Regions from separate parts of the Paenibacillus sp. NPDC056579 genome, predicted to be linked through region 1. Evidence: riboswitches for the same ligand, from Rfam matches in the RefSeq annotation. Region 1 holds a riboswitch; each other region holds the start of a gene.
The links. Region 1 has a riboswitch for cyclic di-AMP ahead of ACFQ88_RS28115 (C40 family peptidase). Riboswitches for the same ligand answer to the same signal wherever they lie in the genome.
Positions count from the first base shown of each region.

Region 1 (10,256 bases):
AGCAAGTCGGACAAGTTCATCGTCAGCGGCGATCACGGCCAAATCGATTACGACGAGGTCAATACGATGCGCCGCTTCCTGCAGGAGCGGAACGTGGAGCCGCAGCATATTTTCATGGACCACGCCGGGTTCAGCACTTACGAGAGCATGTACCGGGCAAGGGATATTTTCCAGGCACAAAAGGTGCTTATCGTTACGCAGGAATACCACCTGCTGCGGGCCGTCTACACCGCCCGGCAGCTCGGGCTGGACGCATATGGCGTAGCGTCGGACAAGCAGCTGTACCAAGGCATGCCGCGTTACGAGCTCAGGGAGCTGCTGGCGCGGGCCAAAGATTTCATCTTCGTCCATTTGCTTAAGCCCGAGCCGACGTATTTGGGCGAGCCTATCCCGGTCAGCGGCGATGGCAGGGTGACGTTCGACCGCCTCGATCCTTAATACGGACTGCGATGTGTTATAGATCGTACATGAATGGGCGGTCTCATGAATATGTCATAAGAATTTGTGCTTATTCATCCTCTGCTTTTGGACGATGCTGTGCTTCCGCTATGAAGGCTTAGCCCGAAACTATTTGCATATTCATGGCGTATGGGAAGATCATAATCTTTACGCGATAACTTGCGAAGATTACGGCTCGTAAGCTCATGCTGTCTCAATAACCGATTGCGCGGCAGACCGTTCCGGGTTTACACTATATAGAAGCACGTTCTTACTAAAGATGGCATCTACTGTCATTGATTTCATCAGGGAGGGCTGCATATGCAAAAAATAGCTGTCCTGTCAGACATTCACGGTAACATACCAGCTCTTCAGGCCGTTCTTGATGATATACAGCTGCGCGGCATCCAGACGATCTATTGCCTGGGAGATTTGGTAGGCAAAGGCCCGCAGCCCGCAGAGTCGGTAGACCGGATTCGTGAAGCCTGCGAGGTGGTCGTGATGGGCAACTGGGATCATCTGATGGCAAAGCCGAACCTGGACGAAGACCTGCTGTGGCATCAGCGAAAATTAGGGGACGACCGGCAGCAATGGCTTGCATCGCTGCCCTTTTCCTACGATTTCACGATGAGCGGCAAGCGCATCCGGCTGTTCCACGCCTCTCCCGTCAGCGTCTACACCCGGGTTCAGCCGTGGGACTCGATGGAGAGCCGGCTGGCCATGTTCGATAACACGCAGCTTACGGGAAGTCCGGCCGACGGCGCTATACCGGATATGGTCGGTTACGGCGACATTCACAACGCTTATATGCAAAATTTGAAGGGCCGGACACTGTTCAATGTCGGCAGTGTGGGCAATCCGCTCGATATGCCGCTCGCTTCGTATGCCGTCCTCGAAGGGACGCTGGGCAGCGAGCACGCCGCCCCCTTCTCGATTCAGCAAATCCGGGTTCCGTACGACATCGAATACGCGATTAGGCTGGCGGAGCAAGAAGCTATGCCGCAGCTGGAGCCGTACAGCCGCGAGCTGCGAACCGCGCGATATCGCGGGCTGAAGGACTAGGCCTTCTTCGAAATTGCTTCGTTCAGCGGCTCTTTGGGGCAACACAAAAAGGCAGACCAAGGGTCTGCCTTTTTGCTGTCCTAGTATATGTTGCATATACTGAGGACTAGTATACATCGTTCGCGCGGACTTATTCAATGGAAGTCACATAATGTACACATTTTATCAAGCCAGCGCTTCCTTCAACGCCTCGCTTGAATTCTCCCACATTTCCGGGTTCGTTTCCATAAGCAGCTTCTTCAGCGCAGCCTTCTCCTGCGGTCCGATATTGTCCAGCATGATGCGGCGCTTCAAGGCCGAATCCATCCGGTTGACGTGGTCGGCGAGAATTTTCCAACCGCGTCTCGCTTCCGGATCGACCGTCATTTCGCAGGAAGTAACCCCTGCATAATACGCCCCGGTCTCGTTGCGGTCCGCCGCCACCCATACGATCCAGCAAGTACGGCCGTTCGGCGCATCCTCTTTGTTCGTAGTAAATTTGATCCCTTTCTCCACCTTGCTCTTCGCATGAAGAGCCCCCATATCCAAGTAAGCCTCTTCGCCGTCGATAATGACGCTCGACAGCTGGCTCAAATCGATGGAGCCTGCGCCGAAGCCGCGGTGCTCCACTTTGCCGCTCACGATATTAAGAGATAATTTCTTCGACTTTTCCGCCGGTTGATCTTTATTTATATCCATCTAGGGCACCTTCCATTTACTATATGATAAGCCTCCAGCGAGGGCTGCGCTTGCAGGCGCTGCTCGTTCGAATCCGAGCCTCCCTTGCAAAAGAACGGTCCTCCCACGTGAAGCCGTTATGTAACGATGCTTCTGCTTCGCCATGAAGGACGCATTTCTTCTATTGTAACTAAAATCGCCCTCTCATTTCCACTAAATCCGAAAAATTATTAAGCCATGCTCCAGCGGCTGAAAATTTCTTTTGGACACGACAGAAATAATCCTCGTCCACCAAACATATACATGCTGTAGATGCTTGTCAACGGGGTGAAAAATAGATGAAAAGTGTATTCGGCAACCGACTCGCGCAATGGTGTCTCATAGTTGTACTAGCCAGCGGAGCCACAATTACAAGCCAATCCTTGCTGGCCGACCGCCCAACGTCCAACGCCTCCCTCTCCCTGTCCGACTTCCAATGGGATGCCGAACTGTTCGGCTCGCTCACGCCAAGCCCTGTGGCCTATCCTTCGACGGCCGTCAAAGGAGAGCCCTATTTTCAATCCTACCAATACGATTTAGCCCAGGCAGACGGTTCTTCGTTAGGATTACAGCTGCAGCCCAAAGCCACTCCTGTAGGCGCTAGGGTCAATGAACCGTCGTCACCGCCGGCGCCTCCAAGCTTGCCCGCCAAACCGGTCGAGAAGCCTGCGCCGCAGCCACTCAGCTCCCGCATCGTGGAATATCATCTGAACGTGGAGCTGGACGCGGAAGGAAAGCTGCTGTCGGGAACGTCCTCATTGACCTGGAAAAACCCCGGCAGCCAGCCGGTTCAAGACCTCTACTTCCATCTGTACCCGAATGCGTTCAGCTCCGAGAAAACTACCTTCATGAAAGAATCCGGCGGCAAGCTGCGCGAGGACAAAAGCAAGGAAAACAGCTTCGGCAGCATGGATCTCAGCAGCATGAAGACGCTGGAGGGCGAAGAGCTGATTTCCAAGCTAGAGTATGTACAGCCCGACGACGGCAATAAGGACGACCGCTCCCTAGCCAAGATCACTCTTCCCAAAGCCGTCAATCCCGGAGAAAAAATAACGCTGAATTACGCCTATACCGTCAAGCTGCCTGCCGTATTCGCCCGGATGGGCTATGCGGATGATTTTATTATGGCCGGCCAATGGTTTCCGAAAATCGCGGTTTACGAGCCTGCAGGACGCCGCGGAAATACGGCGGAGGGCTGGAACCTGCACCAGTACCACGGCAACTCGGAGTTTTACGCCGACTTCGGCATTTACGACGTGCGCATTAAAGTCCCTAACAACTACACCGTGGCGGCAACCGGCTTTCCGACCAAGCCGCCCGTAGATGACGGCAAGACGAAATCATACGCATTTTATGCCGACGATGTGCATGATTTCGCCTGGGCGGCTTCCCCGAACTTCATTTACTATGAGGAGCCTTACGCCACACCGCAAATTCCGGGTGTGCGGATCAAGCTGTATCTCGATCCGAAGCACGAGGGCTTGAAAAATCGCTATATGGCCGCCGCCAAAAAAGCGCTCGCCCGCTATTCGCAATGGTACGGCACCTACCCGTACTCCACCTTGTCCATCGTCATCCCTCCGGAAAACGGCAACGGCGCCGGAGGAATGGAGTATCCTACGCTGATTACCGGCTGGGGAGCAGCCGAAGATCAGCCGGACCTGGAGCTCGAGAGAGTCATCGTGCACGAAATCGGCCATCAATTCTGGTACGGCATGGTGGCGAGCAACGAGTTCGAGGAGGCGTGGCTTGACGAGGGCTTTACCTCCTATGCCGAAGATAAGCTGATGGAGCTCGAATACGGGGTCAAGCCGAACCTGATGGTCGAATCGAGCTACATCACCGCGCCGGAGGCGCTGAAGCAAAATTCCTGGAGCTACGGAAGCCACGGCCAATACGCGGAGAACGTGTATACACGCGCCAAGCTCGTGCTGAAGTCCATCGAATCGCAAATCGGCAGAGATACGATGGACCGCGTTATGAAGACGTACTTCCAGCGCTGGAAGTTCAAGCACCCTACGACATCGGACTTTCAAAAGGTTCTGGAGGATACGACCAAGGCTAGCTGGAAGGAGTTCTTCGATCAATATATTTACGGGGGGCTCATGGTCGACTATGCCGTGACAGGCATTCAGATCAAGGAAGTTACGCACGAGGGACAGCCGATGTACGAGAATACCGTCCGCATTCAAAAATTCGGCGGAACGTACCATACGGTTCCGATCCGGTTCCATTTTGCCGACGGCTCGCAGATCGATAAGACGTGGGACGGCATCGATACGGACGTGCAGTTCAAGCTGAATCATACGGCGCCTCTCGACTATGCGGCCATCGATCCGCAGCATTCCATCGTGCTGGAGAACAAACGGATTAACAGCTTCATGAAATCGAATGTAGACACCCGATTATCGATCCGCTGGAATTTGGGCGTCGTCAAATTTATGGAGACCTTGTTCGGCTGGGTCGCTTGGTGAGGTGAGAAAGTAACGATGTGGAAAACGATAAAAACCGGCTATACTATCGCCTGGAATCAGCCTTTCGTAGTATGCACGCTGTTCATCTACAATCTGCTGTGGGGGCTTGCTCTATACGAATTGATCCGCTCCATCGTCTCGCCTCTGCTGCACCGCTACCCGCAAGAGCTGTCCCGTGAAGCCGTCCACCTGTTCTGGATCGAAGCGCAGTTTCAAATTATGAAAACCGATCTCATTCATTCCTACGCCTGGTGGGGGCTCTGCCTCCTCCTCGCCAGAATGCTGCTGACTCCGCTGCTGAACGCGGGCGTCTATTACTCACTGGAGCATACGGAGATGAATGCAGGCTACCGCTTCGTTCAAGGAATGAGAGAGCTCGCTCTGCCTTTCTTCGGATTGTATGTCTTGCAAATGCTGCTAACACTGTCTCCGCTGTATTGGCTGATTCCGAAAGCAATCGAGCTGTACCGAACGAACGCTACTTTGGCCGACGTGGCTAAAGACGTGATGATGTACCTCGCGGGCTACCTGGTATATGTGTTCTTGCTGCAGACGGTGTTCATGTATTTGCAGTTCGGCAGAACCGGCGGCAAATCGCACCTCTCCTCCCTGCTGCTTCTGGTCCGCAATGTCATTCCGGTCATTCTGACTGCCATCTTCATCTTGTTGGTCACCTTGATCATTTCAGCGCTCGTCATGACCTCCGCCATGATCTGGACCGGCTTCCTCGCTCTGCTCGGCTACCAGATGTATCGGCTGGTTCATATGTTTTGCAAAATGTGGGCGATTACCGCCCAGTACGCGCTGTGGAGCGCCCATAGCGACTAAAGAGCTCGCCCAGCAGGACGAAAAAACCGTTCTTCCTTTCGTGAAGAACGGTTTTTTGCGCTGTTCTCTTACCTGCGCAGGCGAAGACCGCAATGTTCAGGCTGTTCCTGCAGCCTCCTCCCGCTAATTCCAGTGCCGAAAGCACTAAATGCATTCGACAGCGATCATGCCCGGGTTTTCATACGTCGAAAACTTATCGAAACTCGTATCATTTTGTCGAAATCGCTCTAAAAACCGGTTATTCCCGCAGCCTGACATCTACACGGAAATCGCTTACAAATACTGGATTTTACGTTATCTCCAAATAAGTTTCAAAAATATACGCATTATTTGTGAACATTTTGTGACAACGGCAGGAAAATTGCGGAATTGATCGAATCCTAGTATTCGTATCAAAAAAAACAATACATACTGCCGAATTTCCACGCAAGGAAAACGGGGGATCCACAACCCGGGTGAATTGATCTCGCAACAGAGTGATCATAGGGAACCTTCAACCGAACCCTTAAGCTAACCTCGTAGGCACCGGAAGGGGACTATTTCCTTTGAAGAAGTTTGTAGGTTTTGCTTTATCTGTGGCACTGTTTTGCAGTTTTCAAGTAGGAAGCGCTTTTGCGGAAACGCCGCTAAGTCAAGCCGTGAATGAAGAGCTCGGAGCGCCGTACAAATGGGCGGGAACGACGAAAAAAGGCTTCGATTGCTCCGGCTACACTTCCTTCGTCTTCGCAAAATTCGATATCGACTTGCCTCATACGTCCAAAGGACAAGCAGGACTCGGTACAACAGTTGCCTTAGATGATCTTCGTCCAGGCGATCTGGTGTTCTACAACACAGATGGCAAAGGAATTTCTCATGTAGGTATTTATGTCGGTGACGGTAAGTTCTATCACTCCGCCACTAACAAAGGCGTTACGGTAACAAAGCTTAGCGACTCCTATTACACCAAGCGCTTTGTCACCGCAAAACGCATCCTGTCGGATGAGCAGTACCAGACTCTGATGACGGACATCTAGTAGAACGATTCAGAGGAAGTTTCTTTCTTATAGCTCTATAGCGTCTGCATCCGTTAGCGCCCCTAGCGCCGGACCAGCCTGTAGAGCTCTTTCTTTTTCTATATGCTTCTATACGATGTTTTTACCCCGAAGGTTGCAGCTTGAACCTTTTTTGCAGCAAGGAGCGCCGGGTTGCATCCCCCTATTGATACGCCGCAATGACTTGCAGACGGAAGGTCCGCCTGCATTCGCCCTTCCCCCTCTTTTTTTCAAAGCAGAGCTATCCGATTCGAGTTGTGGCAATAGGTATAAAGAATCATTTCAAAAATGTCGATATCATGCATATGATCATCATTTGATATACAGAGGAGAATGATTAGCTATGGCCTGGTATCGCAATCTTGCATTATCCCGCAAACTAAGCTTGACGTTCGGGCTCGTCCTGCTGCTGACTTTTGCCGGCCTGATCTTTATGAATTTGAATCAGCTGCGCAGCGTCAGCCTCGGCAAGGGAGAGCTTGAGGCTGAGGTGGCCGGCAAGCATTTCAGCCAGTCGTTCCGCGATCAGCTGGTCGGTCTGGAGTCCACCCTCTCTACCACATCCGATGCCTTGCTGAATGCCCGTGAAACGAAAAAGCTGTCGCGGGACGATGTGATCCAAATGCTGCAAAACCTGCTGGAGCACGAGCCCGATATTATGGGCCTCTATACGTTATGGGAACCGAACGCTTTTGATAATAACGACAAGCAGCATATCAATAAAACTCCGCACGACGACGCCACGGGCCGCTTTATCCCTTATGCAGTCAGAAGCGAAGGCAAAATCATCGTCGAAGCTCTCCACCATTACGAGGTCGAAGGCGCAGGCAATTATTATTTACTGGCCAAACGCTCCAAGAAGCTGACTCTGCTCGAACCTTACTCCTATAATGTGAATGGCAAAGCTGTGCTTATGACTTCCTTAATCCTGCCAGTCGTAGACAAGCAGGGCACCTTCCTCGGGATTGTCGGGGCCGACCTGTCACTGGCCGACCTGCAGAAAAAAGCCGAGAAGGAAAAGCCGCTGGGCGGCTATGTATCCATCGTGTCCGCGAAAGGCGTGTACGCCGCACAAGGCAATTTGCCCGAGCTGGTGTCGGCCCCGTATACCGACCGGCCTGAAAAGCAGGCGATCTGGGACGGCGTCAAAGCCGGCGTCTTCAAGCATTACTCGGCGAACACCTCGGGACAATCCGTCATACGCATTTTTGAACCTCTGCAGCTGCCGGGGAGCTCGGATGTATGGTATACGGAAACGGTAGTGCCGGAAGCGACGGTACTGCAAAGCTATAACGAGAGCATGATCGGTTCCATTACTATTGCCGTTGCAGCCATGCTGATTATTGGGGGACTGTTGACCCTCGTCATTCACCGTGTCATCGTACGGCGCGTAAAAGCGATGTCCGAGCTGCTGCTAAAGCTGTCCGAGGGCGATTTCCGCTCGTCCATGGAAGTGAACAGCAACGACGAATTCGGCACGATGGCCAAGCATTTCAACACCATGATCGCCAAATTGCGAGCGATGCTGCAGCTCGTCTCCGACCTTGCGATGTCGGTCGGAGCCACTTCGCAGCAGCTGACCGCCGGCGCCGAGCAGACCAGCCGGGCGGCGGAGACGATTGCGGATTCGGTGCAGCAGGTAGCGATCGGCGCGGAATCGCAGGAGACGCATGCTCTCGATTCCTCCAGAGCGATGACGGAGATGGCGGTCGGCATTCAGCGCATCGCCGAATCGGCGCAGGTTGTGACGGAATCGGCTCATGACGCCGGGAAGCTGACCGAAGCCGGCAACGCCCAGATTCAGGATGCCGTGCGGCAGATGACTGTCGTGCGGGCTACCGTCAGTCAGTCGCAAGAAGCCATTCGGCGGCTCGGACAGCGCTCCGAGGAGATCGGCAGCATTATCGGCTTGATATCCGGCATCAGCACTCAAACAAACCTGCTCGCCTTGAATGCAGCGATCGAAGCCTCGCGGGTCGGCGAGCACGGCAAAGGCTTTGCCGTTGTCGCAGGCGAGGTCCGTAAGCTGGCGGAGCAATCGCGTGCGGCCGCCGAGCAAATCGCCGGGCTGATCGACGAGATTCGCTCCGATACGGCCCAAGCCGTCGCAGCGATGGATCAAGGCACGGCGGAGGTCGAAAAAGGCGTCATTACCGTAACGGAAAGCGGCGCCCGCTTCGCTTCCATTATGGAGGAAATGATGCAGGTTAACGACCAGATCCAGGAAGTGTCTGCAGCGGCCGAGCAAATGTCGGCCAGTTCCCAGCAGGTGACGGCTACGGTGGAGCAGCTCGCGCTGATCGCGAAGGAAGCCTCGCTCAACTCGCAAGGCGTCGCCGCCGCCTCCGAGGAACAGCTCGCCTCGATGCAGGAAATATCGTCGTCGGCATCGGCGCTCAGCTCGATGGTGCAGGAGCTGCTCGACCAGCTCGCCCACTTCAAGGTGTAAACGAACGAACGCCCCTTCGTCCATGGACAAGGGGCGTTTCTTTTTATCGCAATAGAATGGATAAGGTTCCAGGTCAGCGGGCGCCAAGGAAGCCGGCGGTTGCTTTTTTTACACCGGAATGCTGTTGAAATCGGTAGTAGCGTACATGTCCTTGCGGTGCTTCAAATCGTGGTAGAACGCAGCCATAGCGGCATACAAGTACGGGCCTACCCAAATCAAAGCAATTCCTGCCGTCACCACGCACAGCAGCATCCAGCCGATAAAGCTCAAGTACAGCATGAACAGCCTTGTCTTATGCCCCTCCATCATTTCCTTGCTTTGACGAATCGCTTCCATGGCCCCAATCTCCGGATTATCGTTCATGATGAAGAACGCTTGGGAATATTTGAGCGTAGCGATCACGCCTGGAACAATAAGCAGCAGCGTCCACAGCATAATGAAGATGGACATGACCAAATATAGCAAAAACGTGCTCACAAAGTACGGAAACCCGCTGAACACATCCGCCAGTGCCGGTTTCCCTCCGCGAATGAGGGTAATGAAATACAAGTAAATGCCGAATAGCAGCGGGCCGCCGATAATAAGCTGCAGAAAAGGTCCTACGTTGGGGATCAGATTCACCACTAACAATACTACGTTAAAAATAATACAAGCCACTATTGCTTGTACCCAATTTCCTCTCAAGCTTTCTCTTGCCATTCTGCGAATATCCGCATTGGTTAACATATAACGCCTCTCCCTTTGTTAAAAAAATGTAAAACGATGTCAAATTTCATCAAACTTCCATTAATTTATCAGAAGGAAAATGTTGTTCCTATGGGTCTCCTGTCATTTTTTTCTAGGAAAATAGTCGTATATATCTTACGATACTCCTAAATTTTAGGTGAATATCCGGATAGATTCGTTATATACAAACAAAACCTTTCGCCGGAGGCCGCCTGATTCCCATAATGGAGGTGGGAGAACATGGCTCACGCTAATACGCGGCAGTCCATTCCCAATATGAACACAAAGGAGTGATGATGTTTTGGTCTTACAGCATCAACAATTCGAAACGCTTATGAGAGGCTGCGTCCTCTAACCGGATTACCGTCTCTCATAAGAACTTATGGGAGGATATCCATACGACATGAATAATGAAAATAACATGAACCACGCATTGGAGCTGGAACCGAGCCAGTTCGGTAAAGCGGCCGGTCTGTTCGGCGGGCTCGAGCATCACATTTCTATACAGGGCGTCATAACGGGAGTACTGCCCGGCAGCATCTTCCTCTCGCC
Region 1 covers NZ_JBHTVD010000008.1:294,643-304,898, reverse strand. Annotated here, with positions in the region: gene ACFQ88_RS28145 (SanA/YdcF family protein) at 1-438, shown strand, start outside; partial or broken gene ACFQ88_RS28140 (GNAT family N-acetyltransferase) at 542-640, shown strand; gene ACFQ88_RS28135 (metallophosphoesterase family protein) at 760-1,500, shown strand; gene ACFQ88_RS28130 (YwhD family protein) at 1,666-2,178, opposite strand; gene ACFQ88_RS28125 (M1 family metallopeptidase) at 2,496-4,670, shown strand; gene ACFQ88_RS28120 (hypothetical protein) at 4,686-5,498, shown strand; cyclic di-AMP (ydaO/yuaA leader) riboswitch at 5,901-6,038, shown strand; gene ACFQ88_RS28115 (C40 family peptidase) at 6,044-6,511, shown strand; gene ACFQ88_RS28110 (methyl-accepting chemotaxis protein) at 6,873-8,978, shown strand; gene ACFQ88_RS28105 (DUF975 family protein) at 9,087-9,704, opposite strand; gene ACFQ88_RS28100 (GNAT family N-acetyltransferase) at 10,108-10,256, shown strand, end outside.

Region 2 (10,256 bases), on a different contig from region 1:
CGCTATGCAAATAAAGAAACGGTGCTGAAAATGGGCGACAGCGCCGGCAAAAATCCGTTTATCGATTTTAAATTCAATCTGCCGGCCGCCAAAATCAATTCCAAGGCCTTTGTTTGGGATACAACGGCATCTGCGGACGGAAATCATCAATTGAAAGTGATGGAGCCTTCATCAGGAGAAGTTACTATTCAAGTGCTGGTCGATAATACGCCGCCGACCGTAACAACTACATTAACCGAAGGTCAGCAGCTTAAAGGCAGCAGCGTTCTCGATGCAGCAGTAAGCGATGCGATTGCAGGCGTGGATACGGTTGTAGCTCAGCTGGACGATCAGGCGATTACCCTGCCATACACCGTGAAATCTGCGGAGATGAAGTCCGGCAACCACATGTTTAAAGTAACGGCAACGGACAAGATAGGCAACAAAACGGAAAAAAACGTTGCGTTTACCGTAGCGGAAGAACAGCCGGCGAAGCCGGAGCTGATCGGTCCGGCGCAAGGCGCTGAAGGGGTATTGAGAGATGCCGGCCTGAGCGTCAAAGTAACCGATCCGAGCAGCGACGAGCTGAAGGTCACCTTTTACAAAGGGTTCAAGTATAACGCCCGTACACCGGATACATTCACCGGTTACTCCAATGCCGTTGATGTAGAGCCTCCTAAACAAATTGCTTCTGCAGGCGAGAAGGCAATGTCCGCTGACGATTACAAGAAAATCGCTGCGGCAGACCGAGATTATTTGGTCAATGACGCTATGACGCAATTCCCGTATCACCGCTTCCAGGTTCAGCTCGACGCGTCGGTACAGGCCGCGGATAAGCTGGAGCTGCTGTGGAAGGGGAATTCGTTGGAGGGCCGCAAAGTAACCCTCTATGCTTGGAAGCCAGCAGCCGCCGAGTGGGCCTCTCTCGCTTCGCATGTGGCAGGAACTGAAGATTTCGAGCTCAAAGCCGAGGTATCGGCTGGCGACTATCAAAACGACAAGCATGTCGTTCAAGTAATGATCCAAGACGAAATTCCTCCGACACCGGCGGATTACGACTACTCCTTCGTGTGGATGTCCGATACGCAGTACTATTCCGAGAGCTATCCGGATATTTACAAGGAGATTGTGAACTGGATTGCGGACAAGAAGGACGAGCTGAAAATCAAATACGTATTCCATACCGGAGACTTGGTGGATGAAGCCGATAAGCCGGAGCAATGGGATGTTTCGTCGAAGAATATGGAAGTGCTGGAAAAGGCCGATATTCCTTATGGCGTTCTGGCCGGTAACCACGACGTCGATCACAAGCTGGGCTCATATAACAACTATTGGGAGCATTACGGCGAGGAGCGCTTCAAGAAGCAGCCGACGTATGGCGGCTCCTACGATAACAACCGGGGCCACTACGACCTGATTTCCTCCAACGGCAACGACTATTTGATGCTGTATATGGGATGGGGACTAGGCGATAAAGAGATTGCATGGATGGATCAGATTCTAAAACAATATCCGGACCGGATGGCGATCCTGAATTTCCATGAGTATTTGCTCGTATCGGGGAATCGCAGTCCGATTGCCGATAAGATCTATGAGAATGTCGTCATTCCGAATAAAAATGTCGTGGCGGTTCTCTCCGGGCATTATCACGACTCCGAGCTCCTTACCGACGAGCTGGATGACGACGGCGACGGCATCAAGGACCGCAAAGTATTCCAGATGCTGGCCGACTACCAGGGCGCGCCGGAAGGCGGTCAAGGCTACATTCGTCTGATGCAGTTTGATGTCGATAACAACAAGCTGCACATCAAAACCTATTCGCCGCATTTGGATGATTACAACTTTTACGATCCGGCGGAATTTCCTAATAAAGACGAGTTCACTCTGGATTTCAACCTGCAGCCGAAGCTGAAGCGCGTAGCGACGGATTATGTGGATGTAAAAGTATATACGGATCAGAAGATCGGTCAACAGGATCGCGTTGCAAGCGGATCTCAAGCAACGGTAACCTGGAGCAATCTGTTAAGCAATACTCTGTATCAATGGTATGCGTCTGCGGAGGACGCGTTCGGCGGCCGCAGCGTATCCGATGTGTGGAAGTTTACAACCGGCACAACGCCAGGTGACGGCAACGGTGGCGGCACAACACCGGGCGATGGCAACGGCGGTGGCACAACGCCAGGTGACGGCAACGGTGGTGGCACAACACCGGGCGACGGCAACGGTGGCGTTACGACACCGGGTGACGATAGCGGAAGCAGCGACGATGATGATACGCAGCAGTCAGGAAGCCATTCCGGAAGCTCCGGTAACGGGGGCGGCGGCAGTGGAAATCAGCAAGGCAACGCCCCGATTACCGCAACTCCAAAAGCGGATGGAACGTTTACCGTCAGCAAGGAGAGCTTGACTGGGAACGCGGGAGCCAACGGGAATACGATCGAAATTCGAGTTGCCCCGATGGATGGCAGCAAGAAAGAACTTCGTCTTGAGCTCGATGCCGAAGGGTTGAAGCAAGCGTTCAGCAATGGATCAGCCTTGAAGATCGTAACGCCTGAGGCGACGATAAATATTCCTCCGCGAGCGGTAAGCGGCTTGGATGGCCAATCGCAGGTTCGCTTTGTAATCAATACGGATGCAGCCGGGGAAGCTGGGAAGCTGCTAACCGGTTCCGCGTCCAACAATAATGAGTTGAAATCGACAGGGATCATCGTTTCCTTGGAGCTGATTGCATCGAACGGCGCATCGTCGACAGGGCTGAGCCAGTTCCAGGAGCCGATCACCGTAGAGCTAACCTTATCGGCGGAGCAGGCTAAAGCCTTGCATCCAGACTATGCCGGAGTATACTATATCAATGGCAGCCAAGCCGAATATATCGGCGGCGAATTCTCCGGCAGCAAGGTAACATTCCGCACCGAGCATTTCTCCACGTTCGCTGTGCTGGAATACGAGAAAGCTTTTGCCGATATGAAAGGACATTGGGCGGCGAGCTTCGTGAAAAAAATGGCCGCCAAGCATATTACGGATGGCGTGGATGATGCGCATTACGCTCCGGACCGCTCCGTGTCCAGAGCCGAGTTCGCAACGCTCGCGGTTCGGGCATTGGATTTCCGGAAGCCGGCAATTACCGGCAACGGCGGGTTTGGCGACGTAGGTGCCGGACAATACTACGCAAGCTTCGTTGCGAAAGCGGCGGAACTGGGGCTGGTGAACGGAGATAACGGCCGCTTCCGTCCGGAAGATTCGCTTACCCGCGAGGAAGCGGTGGCGATCCTGGTCCGCATGACAGAGCAGAGGAAGCCGATGTCTGCAGCCGCTAGCGCCAAACCGTTCAGCGATAGCTTGGACATCTCCGAATGGGCTATGCCGTATGTGAACAAAGCACAAGTGCTCGGGCTTGTTGAAGGGAAAGAAGGAGGCGTCTTCGATCCTAAGGCCAAGGTAACCCGCGCTGAAATTGCAAAAATGCTGAGCTTCTTTATAAAATAACGGATCACAGCTATACAGCGACAGCCGGCCTGCAGAATAAACTGCAGGCTGTTTGCTTTTTGCAGCGACGCTGCTGCCAGAAGAAGCATCGGCTGCGCTCATGTGAAAGGCATCATATGTCTGTGAAACCTAGGCCAGCTTTGCCCCGAGCTTTGTCACTTTACTAAGCCACTGGGTGCGCCGCTCCGCCGTTGACGGCTTAACCTGGCTAATTTCGGTAATGCGCACAGGATTGATTCCGCAAAACTGCAATATATTGCGCTTCATCACGTTATGTCCCGCATGCCGGTATATCCAACGGTTATACCACGACGGAGTGTCCATCGTAACGATCATGTGCGCGGTTTTGCCGGTCAACAGCTTATCCCATAGCGGGGAATGCTCCCGGTATTTGTAGGCGAAGCCCGGTAAAAAAACACGATCGAAAAACCCCTTCAGAACGGCGGGCATCGTACCCCACCATGTCGGATAGACAATGACAATATGCTCCGCCCAGCGGATGAGCTCCTGAGCCTCCAGCAAATCGTCCTCCAGCTCCGTTCTTTGCCGGTAACCGTGCTTTAAGTTCGGATCGAAGCTGATTTTGCTCAAATCAATGGTTCGAACCTGGGCATTGCGGCTCAAGGCCCCCTCCTTGTAAGCATCGGCCAAAGCCGAGCAGAAGCTCTGCGGATCGGGATGCCCGTTAATCACAACAATTTTCGATTTCATTGGTAGACCTCCTCAGAAACGGTATGAAAGGATCTCTATCCTTCATTTTTTCCGGTATGATATATTGGTGTAAGACTATAATCAGTTTAGGACGATTTCCGAAATAATTGAATGATCAAAAGCGCAGCTATCTTGCTCATTCGCGCAAAAGGAGGAGCAAAGCTTGGAAAGTCACGTAGTAGCCATTTCGATGGTATATCCCATTATGAAAACCATCGTTCACAAAGGATACGATACGGAGCCATTTTGCAGCTATGCGTCGTTCGATGCCGCTCTATTGCAGGATGTGGAGGAACGTATTGCCGCAGAAGAGCTGGAACGGCTGATGATCGCTGCGGCAACCTTCACACAGGACGATCATTTCGGTCTGCACCAGGGACAGATCACGGAGTTCGCGGATATGGGAATTCTCGGCTATGTGATGATGCATTCTCAGACCATTGCCGACGCGCTGGCTGCTTACCAGCGGTATAACGTCATTTTGTGCAGCGGATTCAATCTGGATTGGAAAGTACGGGGAGATACGGCTCTTATCCGGATGTATGTTGAGCAGCCGGGACGAATGTCCCGTCATTGCGTGGAGGATATGGCAAGCTCGCTATATCAGCTGATGGGCAAGCTGAGCAATCGGCGTATTCCGCTGCAGGACATTCAGTTTGCACATGATGCGCCTGCAGATACGAATCCTTATATGGCCGTGTTCGGCACGGTTCCCCGATTTAGCGAGGAGGAGAATGTGCTGTATATGAGCAAGGACGTTCTGAACTATCCGGTGATGTATTCCGATTCGAAGCTTCTGAGAGTGTTCGAGACCATCGCGCAGGAAACGAGAGATGAACTGATGCAAGCCCATCTGTTCTCCGGGCAAGTAATTCAGTGGATGAAAACTTGTATTCCCTCCTTCTTCCCGACGCTGCAGCAGACGGCCGTATCGTTTCGCACAAGCGCCAGAACGCTGCAAAGCAAATTAAAGCTGGAAAACACCTCTTACAATGATCTGTCCGTCCGTGTACGCAAGGAGCTGGCCATAAGCTATTTGAAGAAGCTGGACTATTCGATAGGCGACATCGCTTATGCGCTGCATTTTTCAGAGCCGAGCGCATTTCAGAGCGCTTTTAAGAAATGGACGGGACAAACGCCGGGGCAGTACCGGGCTCAAATCAGAAGTAAGCCCTTTGAGGCGAAGCAATAAAACGGATCTGTAAAAGATATCCAAATTGATCGGCGTTGAAGCCTGAGGGTTTTGATTTTTTGGCCCGTATTGCCGGAACCGCTGTGGAACAATACATCATTTACGTCGACTTTCCGGCGTGAAAAACAAAGACTTCAGTCCGCTTGTTTCGGCAAGCGTTCTGAAGTCTTTTTATCACTATAGTTTATAAAATTCCGATCTACTGCTCCATAATCTTATACTGCTGCTCCCATCCAAGCAGCTCTTTGACCTTGACGTTGGACAGCAGGGATCGTCTGCCTTCCAACGGGAGGCGGATGTCCTTCACGCCGGGGAGGTAAGTATTCACCAGCTCCTGCGTAGGGAGGCTCGATGAGCTGTCGTCGGCAGCGAGAATAAGCGGCTGCGCACCGAGGCCGTCCTTCTCGATAGCAAGACGGCAGGCGGAGGCGACATCCCTTGCGTCGATGTAAGACCATAGGATGCGCTTACGGCTTTCGGGCTGATCGAAGCTTGCCTTGACGCCGGCGTACGTTTCCGGCACCAAGATGTTGCCGAGACGGAAGCTGACGACCTGCATCCCGGTGCGGCGATGGAACGCCTCCGCGGTCACCTCGTTGACGACCTTGGATAGGCCGTAACTATCCTCCGGCAGCTGCGGATGCGTTTCGTCCACAGGCAAATAGCTTGGCTCGAAAAACTCGCTGGCAAAGCAGATGCCGTAAGACGATTCGCTGGAGGCGAGTACGACTTTGCCGATCTGCAAATTGGCGGCTGCCTCCAATATGTTGTAGGTGCTCATCACATTGTTGCGGAAGCACACCTCGTTCGGATGCGTATAGGCCTGAGGGATGGCGGCGAAATGCACAATCCCTGCCGCCTCCTTGTGGTTTCTTGAAGAGAAGGGGGCCAATGCGTTGTGTACCTGTCCCAAATCGTTTAAATCGGTGATGATCGTCTGGCAGAGCGGCTCTTCAGGAGCTTTCACATCCAGATTAATCACTTCATAGCCGTGATCTATGAAATGCTTAACAATCCACCGTCCGGCTTTGCCGCTGCCGCCCGTAATGATGATGCGTTGCTTGCTCATGCTGTTCCTCCTTAGAATTGTCCGGTGTAGGGATCCGTATTAAGCCATTACCAGGCGTACGCTCTTGGCGCATCGCCTCCGGGACCCGGGAAAATCTCGTACAGACGCTTCAGCACATCTTCGCTCAGCTGAATGTCCACGACGCGGAGCGTGTCCTGGAATTGCTCCAGCGTACGCGGTCCGATGATCGGCGCGGTCATCGCAGGATGAACCAGCGTCCAAGCCAGGGCTACGTTGGCCTCGCTTTCGCCAAGCTCCCTGCACAGCTTGCTAAACGATTCCAGCTGCCCGCGGCGGGCTTCTGCGCGAGACTGATTGCGGGCGCTGCGTGAGCCGGCCGCCGGATTCAGCGCGTTGCCTCCGAGCAATCCGCCGTCCAGCGGGCTCCATGCAATGACGCCGATGCCGAATTCCTCGGCTGCCGGCAGCACCTCAAGCTCGGGCAGTCTGCACAGCAGGCTGTACTTGTGCTGCTCCGACACAAGTCCCAGGAAGTGGCGGTTTTTGGCCTCGTATTGGGCCTTGACCAAGTCCCGTCCCGCGAAGTTGCTTGCGCCGACATAGCCGATTTTGCCTTGATGAATATGTACCAGGAACGCTTCCCACAGCTCTTCCCAGGCGACATTCCGGTCGACGTGGTGCATTTGGTACAGCTCGATATGATCGGTTTGCAGCCGCTTAAGCGATGCTTCGAGATGGCGGCGAATTTTATAGGCAGAGAGACCTCGGCCTGCGTTAGGTCCATCGTTCGGATCTTCCATGTCTCCATATACTTTGGTAGCCAATACAACCTTCTCCCGGCGTCCGCCGCCTTGGGCGAACCAGCGTCCGATGATTTCCTCGGTTCTGCCTCTTGAACCTACGCCGCCGTATACATTGGCCGTATCAAAAAATTGCACTCCTGCATCCACCGCAGCGTCCATGATCCGGAACGCTTCCGCTTCTTCCGTATCGACACCGAAATTCATAGTTCCGAGACAAAGCCTGCTCACCTTTAATCCGGAACGTCCCAAATAAGTGTACTCCATTACAAATACCTCCTTATTTTAGAAAAATGCGGTTACTGACAACCCCATCATAACGCTCCTTGTCTGTTTTTAACAGTACGCAATAATAGGTGAGATAGGCAACAGAGAGGAATTAAGTTACCTCCAAGTAAGTGGGTGACTTAGTCCTATGTGCCTCTGTATTTTCGCGTCCGAATCGTGTATGATGAGAAAGATTGTCGATTCCCGTACCCTAAGGAGATGTTATGTCTCAGATTGATATGCCTTCCGTCGTGCTTTTAATTTTTGCGGCCCTCGGGATTTTAAGCAGCAATAATTCCATTACGGTTGCGGTCGTGTTCTTACTGCTGCTGCGTGTCATGAATTTGCATCAGGCGTTCCCATGGATCGAAAAATACGGGTTGACTATTGGCATCGCCGTGCTGACGATAGGGATCATGGCCCCGCTGGCCAGCGGCAAAATTTCGGTGCAAACGCTGTATGAAACGTTTTTTCACTGGAAATCCCTCATTGCGGTTGCAGTAGGCGTGCTGGTGGCATATTTGGGCGGCCGCGGCGCCATACTGATGACGAATCAGCCGACGGTTGTCACCGGGATTTTGCTCGGGACGATTCTCGGTGTGGCTTTCTTGAAGGGGGTTCCTGTCGGCCCCTTGATCGCAGCGGGGATTTTATCGTTGCTTTTCGGAAAATAAATGCAATAAAGCGCTCTCTTACCCTCACAACAGAGAATGGGGCAACGAACCATGTAGAAGTGTAACAGAGCAGCGTTCAAAAAAAATGCCGAATCGACGCAGCACAAGTGCTCGTACGGGGGACTTCTTTATTTGGGGTGAATAGTTGCTTGGCCCAGTGCCTAAGCAAGTAGGGGAAACCTCTTCCCTAACCCGTCAACTAACCTCGGAGGCTCATAGGAGGACATTGGTTTTGAAATGGATTGGTAAAGCGTTTGTTTTCTCATGCGCATTTCTTTCGTGCGCGCTATTTTCTGCCGTACATGCCGATGCGGCTCCGCAGGACAGCGTGAAGATTCAGGTCAACGACAAGCTGGTCGATTTTCCCGAAGCAAAGCCTGTCGTCGATGCCAGCTCGCAGCTGCAAGTCCCGTTTCGCCCTTTGATGGAGAACCTTGGCTATCAGGTGGATTGGGCCATGGACGGAAAAGAAGTTAAAGTGTCGATGAAAAAAGGCGATAAGACGCTATCGCTAAAGACGGGAGATTCCTTCGTCGTTCTCGACGGGAAGAAAGTGAATACAAGTTCCATGATCGGCATGGCGCAGGGCAGCGTCTATATTCCGCTTCGGTTCGTCTCGGAAACGCTGGGCAACCTTGTCCAATGGGACCAGGACAATCAACTCGCCATCGTGGGCGATGACGGCAAATATCATGCGCCGGCTTGGTACAAGCCCAAAACGAACGCCATGCTGGATTTCGCCAAAGGCTATCTGGGCACCCGATATGTCTGGGGAGGCGAAACACCGGGAGGGTTCGACTGCTCGGGATTCGTAAGATTCGTGTTCGCGCAAACGCGGGGAATCGATCTTCCGCGAACTTCTACGGAAATCTTCTACACCGCGGGCACAGCTGTTGCGGTTCCGCAGCCGGGGGATCTCGTTTACTTTGATAAATCAGGTCCTGCGCACATCGGAATTTATCTGGGCAACGGACAGTTTATCTCCGCTACTTCGTCCCATGGCGTCCGCATCGATTCCATCTACAGCTCTTACTGGAGCTCCAGGTACATTGGTGCTAAAAGCATATAATGCATACAAGCAGGCTGCTGCGGCGGCCTGTTTTTTTTATATTCGGGCTCCACGCAAAGTATATGATGACTTCGAAGCCAAAGCTCCGCTTTGTGAGGTTATTACCACATAGCCGTGCGATCGAAACACCTCTTGCACCCAAGGGGTGTTTTTTGCTGTATAGCTTTCTTCATGCAGGCAACTCTAGAGCTATGGGTGGACTCCATTCAAGAAGCGATTATGGTCGCGCTGCCGATGATTTTTATCGGCTCACTCATTACGCTTAATTTTATTCCGGGAATGCCCGATTTGACGCCTAAGGCGGTACAGCAGCCTGACGGACAGGTGAAGGTTACATGCAGCATCGAAAATACGGGAAGCATGTACGGGCAAGAAGTGGTGCAGCTGTATGTGCACGATGAAGAGTGCAAGTGGGTGCGTCCGGAGAAGGAGCTGAAGGCGTTCGCCAAGCTCGGGCTTCAACCGGGAGAGAAGCGGTAAGTAGGCTTCCTGCTGGAGGAGAGGGATTTCTCCTATTACAACACCAAATATAACAAATGGGTTGCGGAAAGCGGCTATTTCCAAATCGCCGTCGGCAGCTCGTCGAGAGACATTCGCATTCGTGAGCGGCTGCATTGCGATTTCGGAAGGGAAGAGGTATCCTTCCATAAGTTCAGTTTATTGGGCGACTGGCTGAGCCACCCGAAAGCAAAGATCGTTCTTGAAGGCTGCTTCGAGGACATGAACCGCCACATCAGTAACAAAATCCGCCTGGACGACGAGTTCGTCGGCTTCTGGGGTGATTTCCCGGCCATTAAGGTCATTCAAATGTTCGGGCAAGCCTGGTTCAAGGACCGGTCCCCGGATCTGGTCATAGAGCAGCTCATTGAGCAGTTTAACCGCGGGCAGCAGGCTTAACGAAATACCATTTTAAGGTCGCGTACAAACCGGTTCCGGTTTTGCGCGGCTTTTTTACCCCGCGCGTGATGTGCGGGTTTAAACGAAGACCCGGCCGTTGGCCGGGTTTTTGCTATTGATAAACCCATTTTGCTCGAAAATGTATAGCGGG
Region 2 covers NZ_JBHTVD010000002.1:420,192-430,447, forward strand. Annotated here, with positions in the region: gene ACFQ88_RS09360 (S-layer homology domain-containing protein) at 1-3,465, shown strand, start outside; gene ACFQ88_RS09365 (NAD(P)H-dependent oxidoreductase) at 3,595-4,176, opposite strand; gene ACFQ88_RS09370 (AraC family transcriptional regulator) at 4,340-5,368, shown strand; gene ACFQ88_RS09375 (NAD-dependent epimerase/dehydratase family protein) at 5,568-6,437, opposite strand; gene ACFQ88_RS09380 (aldo/keto reductase) at 6,485-7,465, opposite strand; gene ACFQ88_RS09385 (DUF441 domain-containing protein) at 7,690-8,139, shown strand; cyclic di-AMP (ydaO/yuaA leader) riboswitch at 8,216-8,368, shown strand; gene ACFQ88_RS09390 (C40 family peptidase) at 8,372-9,208, shown strand; partial or broken gene ACFQ88_RS09395 (fibronectin type III-like domain-contianing protein) at 9,488-9,781, shown strand; gene ACFQ88_RS09400 (hypothetical protein) at 9,869-10,105, shown strand.
Region 2: linked by a shared signal. The riboswitch ahead of ACFQ88_RS09390 (C40 family peptidase) and the one ahead of ACFQ88_RS28115 (C40 family peptidase) in region 1 are both predicted to bind cyclic di-AMP.

Region 3 (10,256 bases), on a different contig from region 1:
ATACATATAGCCTCCCGGCAAAATACGCTCAGGCTGCTCCAGCTGACGGCAGATGCTCTCGATAAATTGCAAAGAAGCCGCCTTGGTGACTTTCGGTATAAATTTGACTCCTCCGGCTGCTCCGGCCAGTGTCTGTAATTCGCCCAGCCCTTCTTCCTCGAACACTTCTTTAATGATAGCCAAATCCTCGCTGATCGAAGACTTGGCCGAATTGTATCGGTCTGCGAATGTGGTTAAAGGAATAAGTGTATGGGGGCGAAAAAGCAAGTATTGGGTCATTTCAACCAACCTTGCGCTTCGTTTTAACTTTTTCATGCGGAGAACCCCCTTCATTGATAAAAAAATGCATTGGCTGCGTGTACAAGCAGCTGTCAAGCTAGCTGCACTGCGGTTAGATCCGCAGCCGGTCCGGCAGCCCACACGGCAATCGTGCCATGGGCAGAAAAATCCGAATAATATATAGTGAATATATCATTTTTATCCGTATTTATTCAAGATCATTCATGAAAATTATTCTAACATGAAGCTAACACAAACCGATCATGTCAAAAGCCGAACGGCATATACATCTTTGCAGAAGCCGCGCAATCCGTTGTAAATACGGGGCACTTTCGCTTCCTTGGATACCAGCCCGAATACCGTAGGCCCGCTTCCGGACATCAGTACTCCGTCTGCGCCCAGCCGGATCATACAGTCCTTGAGCTGGCGTACCTCCGGATATAAATCCAGCGTAACCTCCTCCAGCACATTGCCGAGGTTGTCGCAAAGCAGGTCAAACCGTTTTTGCCGGATCGCATCAATCACCCGGGCGGTAGAAGGATGATGCTTGATCGCGTTCGCCCGCAGCTTGCCGTAGATTTCCGATGTGGACACGTTGATGGGAGGCTTGGCCAATACGACCCAACATTGCGGCGGGGATTCGATAGCCTCGAGCTTCTCGCCGCGTCCTGTCGCCACCGCCGTCCCGCCAGTGACGCAAAAGGGCACATCGGAACCAAGCTCCGCACCAAGACGCTGCAGCTCATCCGTAGGGATGTTCAGCTTCCACAGCCTGTTCAACCCGCGCAGCGTCGCCGCAGCATCGCTGCTGCCTCCGGCAAGCCCGGCGGCTACCGGAATTTTTTTATCCAAATGTATGTAAACTCCTTGCTTGACATCGTAGCGGTCTTTGATCAGCTTAGCCGCCTGGAAAGCCAAGTTTTTCTCATCCAAAGGTATGTATCCGGCCTGGCTGGAGATGATGATCGTATCGCGGGGCAGCTCCTGCATTTCAATCCGGTCCGCCAGGTCCACCATGGTCATCACCATTTCGACTTCGTGGTAGCCATCCTCCCGTTTATGCAGAACGTCCAGCGACAAATTGATTTTAGCCGGCGCTTTTTCGAAAACTTTCATAGGACACCTTCTTTACAGCTCTATTCTATCCCTTAATACTATACCAAAAAGGAAACAAAAAAAAGCTAAAGCAGCGCTCTGCGTGCTCTAGCTCCCGAATGGACGTTATCTATACCTCGGCGGCTGCTGCGGAGGTTGTTGCGGAGGCTGCTGCGAAATAGTCTGCTCGGCAATTTGAATCGCTCTCTTTACCATATTGCCCGCATCCTTGGTTCGTATACCTCCCCAGCCCTCACGCTGTACCGTTTCATAAAAACCAAGGTCCTTCGCAAGCTCGTACTTAAACTGCTCAGACATCATGCCCCGACGATTTCTACGCGACATTGGCGGATCCTCCTTTACGGTAGTTACGCGTAGTATGCCCCGGTCGCTTTTTCCCCATGCACACTGCTGCTTAATGCCAATGCTTACGGAAACAAAAAACGGCGCATCCCCAAAGGATGCACCGTCTTGGCAACTCTATTGCTGTATGGTTATACGAACTTGTCCGTCATCATTGCATACCGTTACTTCAACGGACTCTGTCAGTATATCTGCGTAGCTGTATGAGACTCGTTTGAAAGCGTTCTGCTCCTGATCCAGCTTCACGATAAAAACGGAAGGGTAGGTTTCCTCCAATACACCGGATCGTTCGATCGTCTTGCGGCGACCGCCGTTTGCTCTCAACATGATTTTCTGTCCGACATGAGGTTCCAAACTGCGTTTGATATCCAATAGCGAATTTTTTGCCATTGACCACTACCACCTCTTTCCTTGTAAATTATAACCCAATAGAGGTAGTATGTCAAATAAGAACAAATATTATATCAGCGATACAAACCGGTTGTCAACGCCATTTTTCCCCGAAATCCCGAGTTTTTACGATATTCCCCTCCTTTTTCGTTCACCAAATTGTCAAAATTTAAAACAAAAAGCACCCTAGGGTGCTTGAAGCGGTATATTATTTTGAATAATGGGAACTCCTCTGCGAAAGCTGCCGCGCGATTCCACTCCACCCAAGCCTTCCAATCCGCTATGGGTCAAGCCGATCACATCCACTATATTGACGGTATCGCGGATCGGCGTATAAGCGACCTTCACCGCAACGCACAAAGGATCAAGCGCATGAATGAGCACACGGGCCGGAGAGCTGGCATAGTTTGCCCCTGCCTGCATAAGCGCTTCAAAATGAGACTGACAAGCCCCTGCGACTACCGTTAGCGTATCTTTATTTTTTTCGTACTGCCGCGCCACTTTGACCGCACTCACGAAGTGATGGGAATTCTTGTAGCTGCTTAGTTGCCCGATGTCTCCGTTTCTGCGCGTTTTCAATATACCGTCATGCCCCGTGATAACCACGATATCCGGCTTTACTTGGGGCAGCAGCCTATATAACGCCTCGGCCATCCGGGACTCCGAGACATAGAAGCCTTCCGCCGGAACCCTAAGCTCCCCATATAAATTCATGCATTTGCGCAAATACATCGGGTCGCCGTCCAAATGAAGCACCTTCCCGGGCATTTCAAAATAGACCGGTATCTTCTTCTCGCCTAAAGCCCCCGGGGTGTCGCCAAAGCCCGAATAGGTCTCCCCTGCCGATGGATTGGTTCTGGCCCGGCGCATGTTCTCCATCCACTTGGGCTCAATGCCGACCGTATATTGATATGGATCCATCGGCGCGTTGACCAGATCGAAAATCGGAGCATCGGCCAGCAGCCGGTAGTCAACCCCGCGCAATATCGCTTGTTGCTGGATGATATCCTGAATTTTAAATATGATGTCACCACCATAAGACTTACGAGTGACCAGGTCTCCCTGTTTCATGGCCAAATCGCCTCCTCGTGTATCCTATGGCGTCAATAGGCATTTGGTGATTCAGGGAGCCTTTTTTTGCCTCCGGAGCTTGGCCTCGCCGGGTTCCGTCCATCCATTGCCCGTGACAGGCCTCTACGGCCTGCTAGGAGCGTCCGAGAGCCTCAGCCAGCACTTCGCTAAGCTTGGCATATTCCTCCATCGAGAGCGTCTCTCCGCGTCGCGAAGGCTCTATCCCCGCCTCCTGCAATATCGGCTCGAGCCGCCCCTTTGTCTCCTTGGTGAAAAACCGCGACGCCAGGTTATTGTAAATCGTCTTCCTGCGCTGAACGAAGGAGGACTGGATGACGTCGAAGAAGAACGCCTCGTCGCGCACCTCGACGGCCGGTTGTTCCCGCACCTTCAGCTTGATCACAGCGGAATCGACGTTCGGCTGCGGAATGAACACGGTGTGAGGCACGATCGTCACGATCTCCGGCTCGCAATAATACTGCACCGCGATGCTCAGGCTGCCATAATCTTTTCCGCCCGGCTTAGCCGACATCCGCTCGGCCACTTCCTTCTGGATCATAACGACGATATTCTCCAGCGGCAGCTTGTCCTCGAGCAGCTTCATAATAATCGGCGTCGTGATGTAATACGGCAGGTTCGCTACGACACTAACCTTATCCACGCCTGCAAAGTAATCCTGAAACAGCTGTTTCAGATCGACCTTCAGCACGTCTCCATGGACAACGCTTGCGTTGGGATACGCATGGAGCGTCTCCTCCAGCAGCGGCAGCAGCCGCTGATCGATCTCGACGGCGACGACGCGTCCGGCCAGCTTCGCCAGCTGCTGCGTTAAAGCCCCGATGCCCGGGCCGATCTCCAGCGCCCCCTTGGCGGCGTCAAGCCCCGCGGCAGAGACGATCTTATGCAGTATATTCGGGTCAATCAGAAAATTTTGACCCAAGCTTTTCTTCAGCGTGAAGCCGTGCCTCTGGAGAAGCTCTTTTGTCTTTTTGGGGGAGGCAATATCCTCCGTCAATCCTGGTTTTATCGTATCCATCGTTTCCTAGCCCTCTTTTTCCTCAAGTTGCTTCCACGCCTCGGCGAATTCCTCCCGCGAAATGCGGAACATCCGGCAGCGGTTATAAAATTGCTTTCCGTTACAATACCCGATCCCGAGCAGATTCCCCATTACCATCCGTCTCGCGGACGCCTGATTATGAACGATCAGCCCGGCGTTGATAAGGTCTTCCCACGTAATATCGGACTCCTCCGCCTCATAATCGGTGCGCACGTTTGCCAGCGCCTTGCGGATCACGTCCACGGACGCGTTCTCGACGCCGATATCGCCTTTGCTCGTCGCTTCCTCCTGCGTGATGAAAGCGTGCTTGCACCCTTTGACCTGAGCCGTAATGATTTTACGTATCCGCTCTCCCGCATGATCCGGATCGGTTAATATGATCACTCCCCGGCGCTGCTGCGCGAGGCGAATTCTTTTGATGACCTCTTTATTGATCGCCGACCCGCCGGTCTCGATCGTTTCGGCGTCTACCGCCCGTTTAATGGCTGTCGTATCGTCCTTGCCCTCAACGACAATAATTTCCTTTATCATCTTACAACCTTCTTTCTGGAAAGCCAACCACAGAAAAAAGAAGAGGTATCCCTCTTCTCATCCGTTACCCTATATATTATGAGTCTGCCCTAATTGCAGGTCCTTAGTCCGCCGTCGGCTTCTTCGGTCCAATGACATAGACCGTATACCCACGCTTCATGCCAAATTTGTTAGCATAAGAACCGCTGTCGAAATACACATCGATGACGTTGCCTTTCACGGCGCTGCCCGTATCCTCCGCTCTGCGGAAGCCAAGCCCATCGATATAAACCCACCAGCCCAGGGGAACCACTTTGGGATCCACTGCAATTGTTCGACCTTCCGTTACTCTCGTACCCGATGAAGTAATACCGAACTGCGGATGCTCCGCGCTTTTGCCCGTAGAAGCTACACTTGCCGTATATGCAGTCAAGGTCACGTTATTGATGACCTGCTTCACGCCAAAAGACACACCGCCTTTGGTTACTTCTTGAAGATTCGGCGATGACGCCGACAACACGACTACCGGATTTTTCGTCCCGATAGCGACCACTTTATTGACGCTTTCCGTTTGGACCTTCTCACCAACCACTTGCTCGGAGACCAAGACTCCATCTTCATAAACCTTTTCCGTAGTTTTGAGGACTACGCCCTCTTGCCCTTCTTGCACTATCTGTTCTTTGCCCTTTACCAGCTGCGGATCGTTCTTCTTCACTACGCTAAACGCTACTTTTTCCGAAACCTCTTCCATTTCTTTCTTGACCCGGACAATTTGAATCTCACCGCTCGGAGGCAGTTCGGCATCCAGCGACGGATTTACCTTATCCAGCTCCCCAACCGTGACGTTCAAATCTTTGAGAGCATCCCCTACCGTCGTGGCAACGGTATAATGCGTCTTCTGCTCGCCGTCAGCCGTAAGCTGAAGCGGCTTGGCATGCTCGATGGTGATCCGGTCACCGTTCTTCACCTTCGAATCCAGCGCTGCCGAGAGCCTATCGTGCTCTCCAACAGTAATCTTCTGCTCATCCAGTAAACGCTGCAGATCCCATTGCTTCGTATACACAACGGTTTCCTGTCCGTTCACAACTACGGATACCTTCTTGGTAGCCGTACCGTATAACATCATCAAAAACATGAAAGTCAAAGCGAATGAAATGAGTGCTGCTTTCGATATCAAACGCAAGTTTTCATGCTTCCATCGCAATGCGAAGGACATGCTGGATGATCGTCTTACATGGGTTTGCTCGTGTTGAATAGCTCCCACTTGTCGGTCCTCCTTCAAAGCCCCGCCGTCGAGTGTTTCGCATGATTTCATCTGACGCGACTATGGTTTAAGTTTTGCAATCTTTCGTTAATTCAACTAAGGGCTGCAACCTACGGGCCATATCGTTTCTTCCTGCGTGCGGCCAGCACCTCCCCGGTATTCGGTCGTTATGTTGTCGGATTCGTATCACAATGAACGGGAGAACATAAAAAAAGTCATCGGAAAGAGGACTCTTCCCGTGACTTTTCGTTATTTCATCAAAATGAAATAAAGCACACGACAATCGTTACCTCTCTCTTACGCTTACGAGGTTAGCTGACGGATTCGGACTTGAGAGTCGCCCTACTTGGTATCGGATTGTTAGCCGTTCATCCTCACCAAGACTCACCCCAGAAATTGTGACCTTAGTCTTATTGAAATTCGAGACAGGTCAGCTTACGGTTCCCCCGTTTCCCTTACGGAAACTCAGCGATAGTGGAAATCTGGTAATCGTATTAAGTTAATATTGAGTTTACGCTGTCGGATATAAAGTTGTAAAGTATACAAACTCGCCAAAAAAGGTCCGTTTTTGTTCAATTCAAACAAATTTTAGCAGTTTCAAAAAGAAAACCCTTATTTTTCTTGCACTGACTTACTGTTTTAACCAATTTTCTTTAATTATCACGATTTCGACGAAAAAAGGGCTGTCCTGACCCCCGGATTCCTCTACTCCAAACCGAATAATCTAACTGCATTTTTAGTAGTCGCGTGAGCCAGCTCCTCCAAGGTTAACCCTTTGATTTGAGCAGCGGTTTCTGCGACTAATTTCACATACGCAGTTTCATTTCTTTTGCCGCGATGAGGATGCGGAGTCAAATATGGAGCATCGGTTTCGACCAACAGCCGATCGAGAGGAACCTTTTCAAGCACTTCCTTCGGCTGTTTGGCGTTCTTGAAAGTAACCGGCCCGCCGAACGAGATGTAGAAGTTCATATCGAGACACATCTTCGCCGTCTCCCAGCTGCCCGAGAAGCAGTGCATGACGCCGCCGACCTCCGACGCCTTCTCCTCACGGAGAACACGGATAATATCTTGATGCGCGTCACGGTTATGGATAACGATCGGCATGTTCAATTTACGGGCCAGCCGAACCTGCTCGCGAAATACGCGGTCCTGCACGTCTTTGAATGACGTATCCCAGTAGTAATCCAGGCCGATCTCGCCGATAGCGACGACTTTGGGATGGGAGCATAGCTGCTCGATCCACTTCAGGTCCTCCGGCGTCATATCCTTGGCGTCTTGAGGATGCCAGCCCACGGTCGAATAAATGAAATCATATTGCTCTGCCAATGCGATCGAGGTGGGGATCGTTTCCCGGTTAAATCCGACATTGACGATTCGACTGATTCCGTTCTCTTGCGCGCGCCGGATGACCTCGTGTCGATCTTCATCGAATTGCGGTGCGTTTAAATGTGTGTGCGTATCGGTCAGCATATGTAAACAAAGTCTCCTTTATTGAAGTCTGTATGGATGAGGCTGCTGCGCTTTATTCTACGCCAAGCAGCTTCCGGTGCTCCGGCTTAAGGTCAGCCCTGAGCAGCTCCTCCGGGAAATAAAGATGGTATTTCCCCATGTGGATGCCGCTGATTGAACGGACAATTTCCGACTTGCGCGAAATTTCTGTCAGCCCTTCTTTATGGTCCAGCAGCAAAATCGGCAATTTTTCGTCATGCTCGCCCGGACGATACACATCATACGAAAGATCCGAAGGGAAATCAATTTCGAGATAAAACGCAGGATCGATTCCGAGAGCCGTCATCGCATCACGAAGCTGCTCGATCAGCTGTACATCAATCCGCTCCAGCGTGACATATTTGAACAGCCTGCGGTTTAAGAAACGGGAGCACAGGTCGGACAATATCGGATCGGCTTCGCCGGACCATTGCATCAGCACGGTCTGCATGAACGCTTCGTCGAGCAGCAGGTACTCCTCTACGGTCAGCGTACGACGGAACAAGCTTAACAGCGGCTGCAGCATAAACGAGAAGGCGTAGTTTTCTTCATATAACTGTTTCGCTCTTTGAAAAATATTATGCAAAATCACTTCGGCGCTGCGGGTAACCGGGTGGAAGTAGACCTGCCAGTACATTTGGTAACGGGACATCAAGTAGTCCTCCACCGCGTGCATGCCGCTTTCCTTGACGACAATGTGCCCTTGGAACGGACGCATCACCCGCAATATACGCTCGAGGTCGAAGGTGCCGTAATTGACCCCGGTGAAATAAGCATCGCGCAGTAAGTAATCCATCCGATCCGCATCCAGTTGGCTGGACACGAGACTGATGACGATTTCCTGATTGTAGGTTTTGGCGATGACACCGGCCACCTTCTGCGGAAATGACGGGGATACCTGCTTCAGCACGCGGTTCACTTCCGTGTCTCCCAGAACGATCCGGCAAGACCATTCCTCGTGGTTCGTGCCGAACGTTTTTTCGATGGAATGGGAAAACGGTCCGTGCCCGACGTCATGCAGCAGCGCTGCACACAAGCTGAGCAGCCGCTCGTCGCTCGGCCAATCCTCGTAGCCGTTGCGTTCGAACTGCGAGATGATTTTGCGGGTGACTTCGTAGACGCCCAAGGAATGGGAGAACCGGCTGTGCTCGGCTCCATGAAAGGTCAAAAAGCACGTACCCAGCTGCCGGATGCGGCGCAGGCGCTGAAATTCTTTGGTATTAATCAAGTCCCATACGGTCTGATCCTGCACGTAGATGTATTTATGCACAGGGTCTTTGAAAACTTTTTCTTCGCGCAATGGATTCGACATGTCGGTTCCCCCTTAGCCTGGTTGCATTCGACAAAATAAATGAGACGGAAAATCCGTAGATTTGTCGAATATTGTCGTAATCAACTTCCAAATGTGAACATTATATGACTTGAAATTATTTCTTGGACATGCAATATATTCATATTACTACGATTCCCATTTAGTTAAAAGCCTTTGTTTTTTGAGGTTTTTCACTTGTTTAATAAATTAAATTTTGTACAAGAAGGGTTTCATTCCAATTTTTAACGGGTAAAAATCAAAAATGATAGTTGACTATTTTGGGAATGGTTGGTATCATAAACCTTAAGAAGAATGTCGAATCATGACGATTAATTTATTGAGAGGGGACTTATCATATATGATGAAATCTACTGGTATTGTTAGAAAGGTCGACGAGTTGGGACGTGTCGTTATTCCGATCGAGCTTCGCAGAACGCTGGGCATCGGCGAGAAGGACGCTTTGGAAATTTATGTGGACGGCGAGCGCATCATGTTGAAGAAATATGAACCTGCTTGTATTTTCTGTGGAAACGCTGAAAACGTGTCCTACTTCAAAGGAAAAATTGTTTGTCACGAATGTTTATCCGAAATGCCAATACCTGTGACAAAATAAAAAAAATAGGTTATAATAAGGATAGCACTTCTTACTAAGGTAATTCTAACCTTTTTCATATCTCCTCTATTCCCCAATTCATGATTTTTTATGAAATTGGGGATTTTTTTTGGGGTGGGGATGGAGTTTGAACATTACCGGGTTAGGGAGAAGGAATGTACCTCCGGCCGCTGTTTAAGATGGATTCTTATTATTCAGTTTTAAGGTTATAATCCATCTTAAAAGGCGGCTCGTGAACTCTCCGGTTCATTTCCTTACTCCCTTTTTTGCAATGTTCAAACTCCATTTATATAGTAGAGCTAACAAACAAGCCGATCGAGCATAGCTTCGATCGGCCTTTTTCAAAGATATTGTAAAATTTTACTGCCGGTGAAGCAGATTATACAGCTCCCGCTTAGGCATCTGGCGATCGGCGGCGGCCCGCTTGATCGCTTCCTTGCGGTCGACGCCCTGCGTCGTATAATGCTCCACATGCTCCTCCAGGCTGAAGGCTTCCCACCATGCGGCGGAATCCCCGCTCTCGGAAGCCGTGCTGCCCTCTACGACGATGACATACTCGCCTTGCGGCGGCACTTCCTTCAGCAGGTCGAGGCATTCCTGAATCGTACCTCTCGCCGCTTCCTCGTACTTCTTCGTCAGCTCGCGCATGAGACACATTTGCCGCTCCGGGTTCCACACCTCCAGCATCGCCTCGAGCGTCTTGACGATCCGATGCGGAGACTCGTAGAACAGCAGCGTCTCTTTGACCGGCTGCAGCGCTTGCAGCTCCTGCATTAGGGGCTTTTTGTCGCGCGGCAGAAAGCCGGCGAAC
Region 3 covers NZ_JBHTVD010000020.1:41,829-52,084, forward strand. Annotated here, with positions in the region: gene purR (pur operon repressor) at 1-315, opposite strand, end outside; gene ispE (4-(cytidine 5'-diphospho)-2-C-methyl-D-erythritol kinase) at 541-1,395, opposite strand; gene ACFQ88_RS38095 (small, acid-soluble spore protein, alpha/beta type) at 1,501-1,719, opposite strand; gene veg (biofilm formation stimulator Veg) at 1,855-2,127, opposite strand; gene yabG (sporulation peptidase YabG) at 2,314-3,198, opposite strand; gene rsmA (16S rRNA (adenine(1518)-N(6)/adenine(1519)-N(6))-dimethyltransferase RsmA) at 3,332-4,234, opposite strand; gene rnmV (ribonuclease M5) at 4,241-4,786, opposite strand; gene ACFQ88_RS38120 (resuscitation-promoting factor) at 4,890-6,029, opposite strand; cyclic di-AMP (ydaO/yuaA leader) riboswitch at 6,315-6,510, opposite strand; gene ACFQ88_RS38125 (TatD family hydrolase) at 6,735-7,502, opposite strand; gene ACFQ88_RS38130 (HD domain-containing protein) at 7,555-8,832, opposite strand; gene ACFQ88_RS38135 (AbrB/MazE/SpoVT family DNA-binding domain-containing protein) at 9,191-9,445, shown strand; gene rsmI (16S rRNA (cytidine(1402)-2'-O)-methyltransferase) at 9,806-10,256, opposite strand, start outside.
Region 3: linked by a shared signal. The riboswitch ahead of ACFQ88_RS38120 (resuscitation-promoting factor) and the one ahead of ACFQ88_RS28115 (C40 family peptidase) in region 1 are both predicted to bind cyclic di-AMP.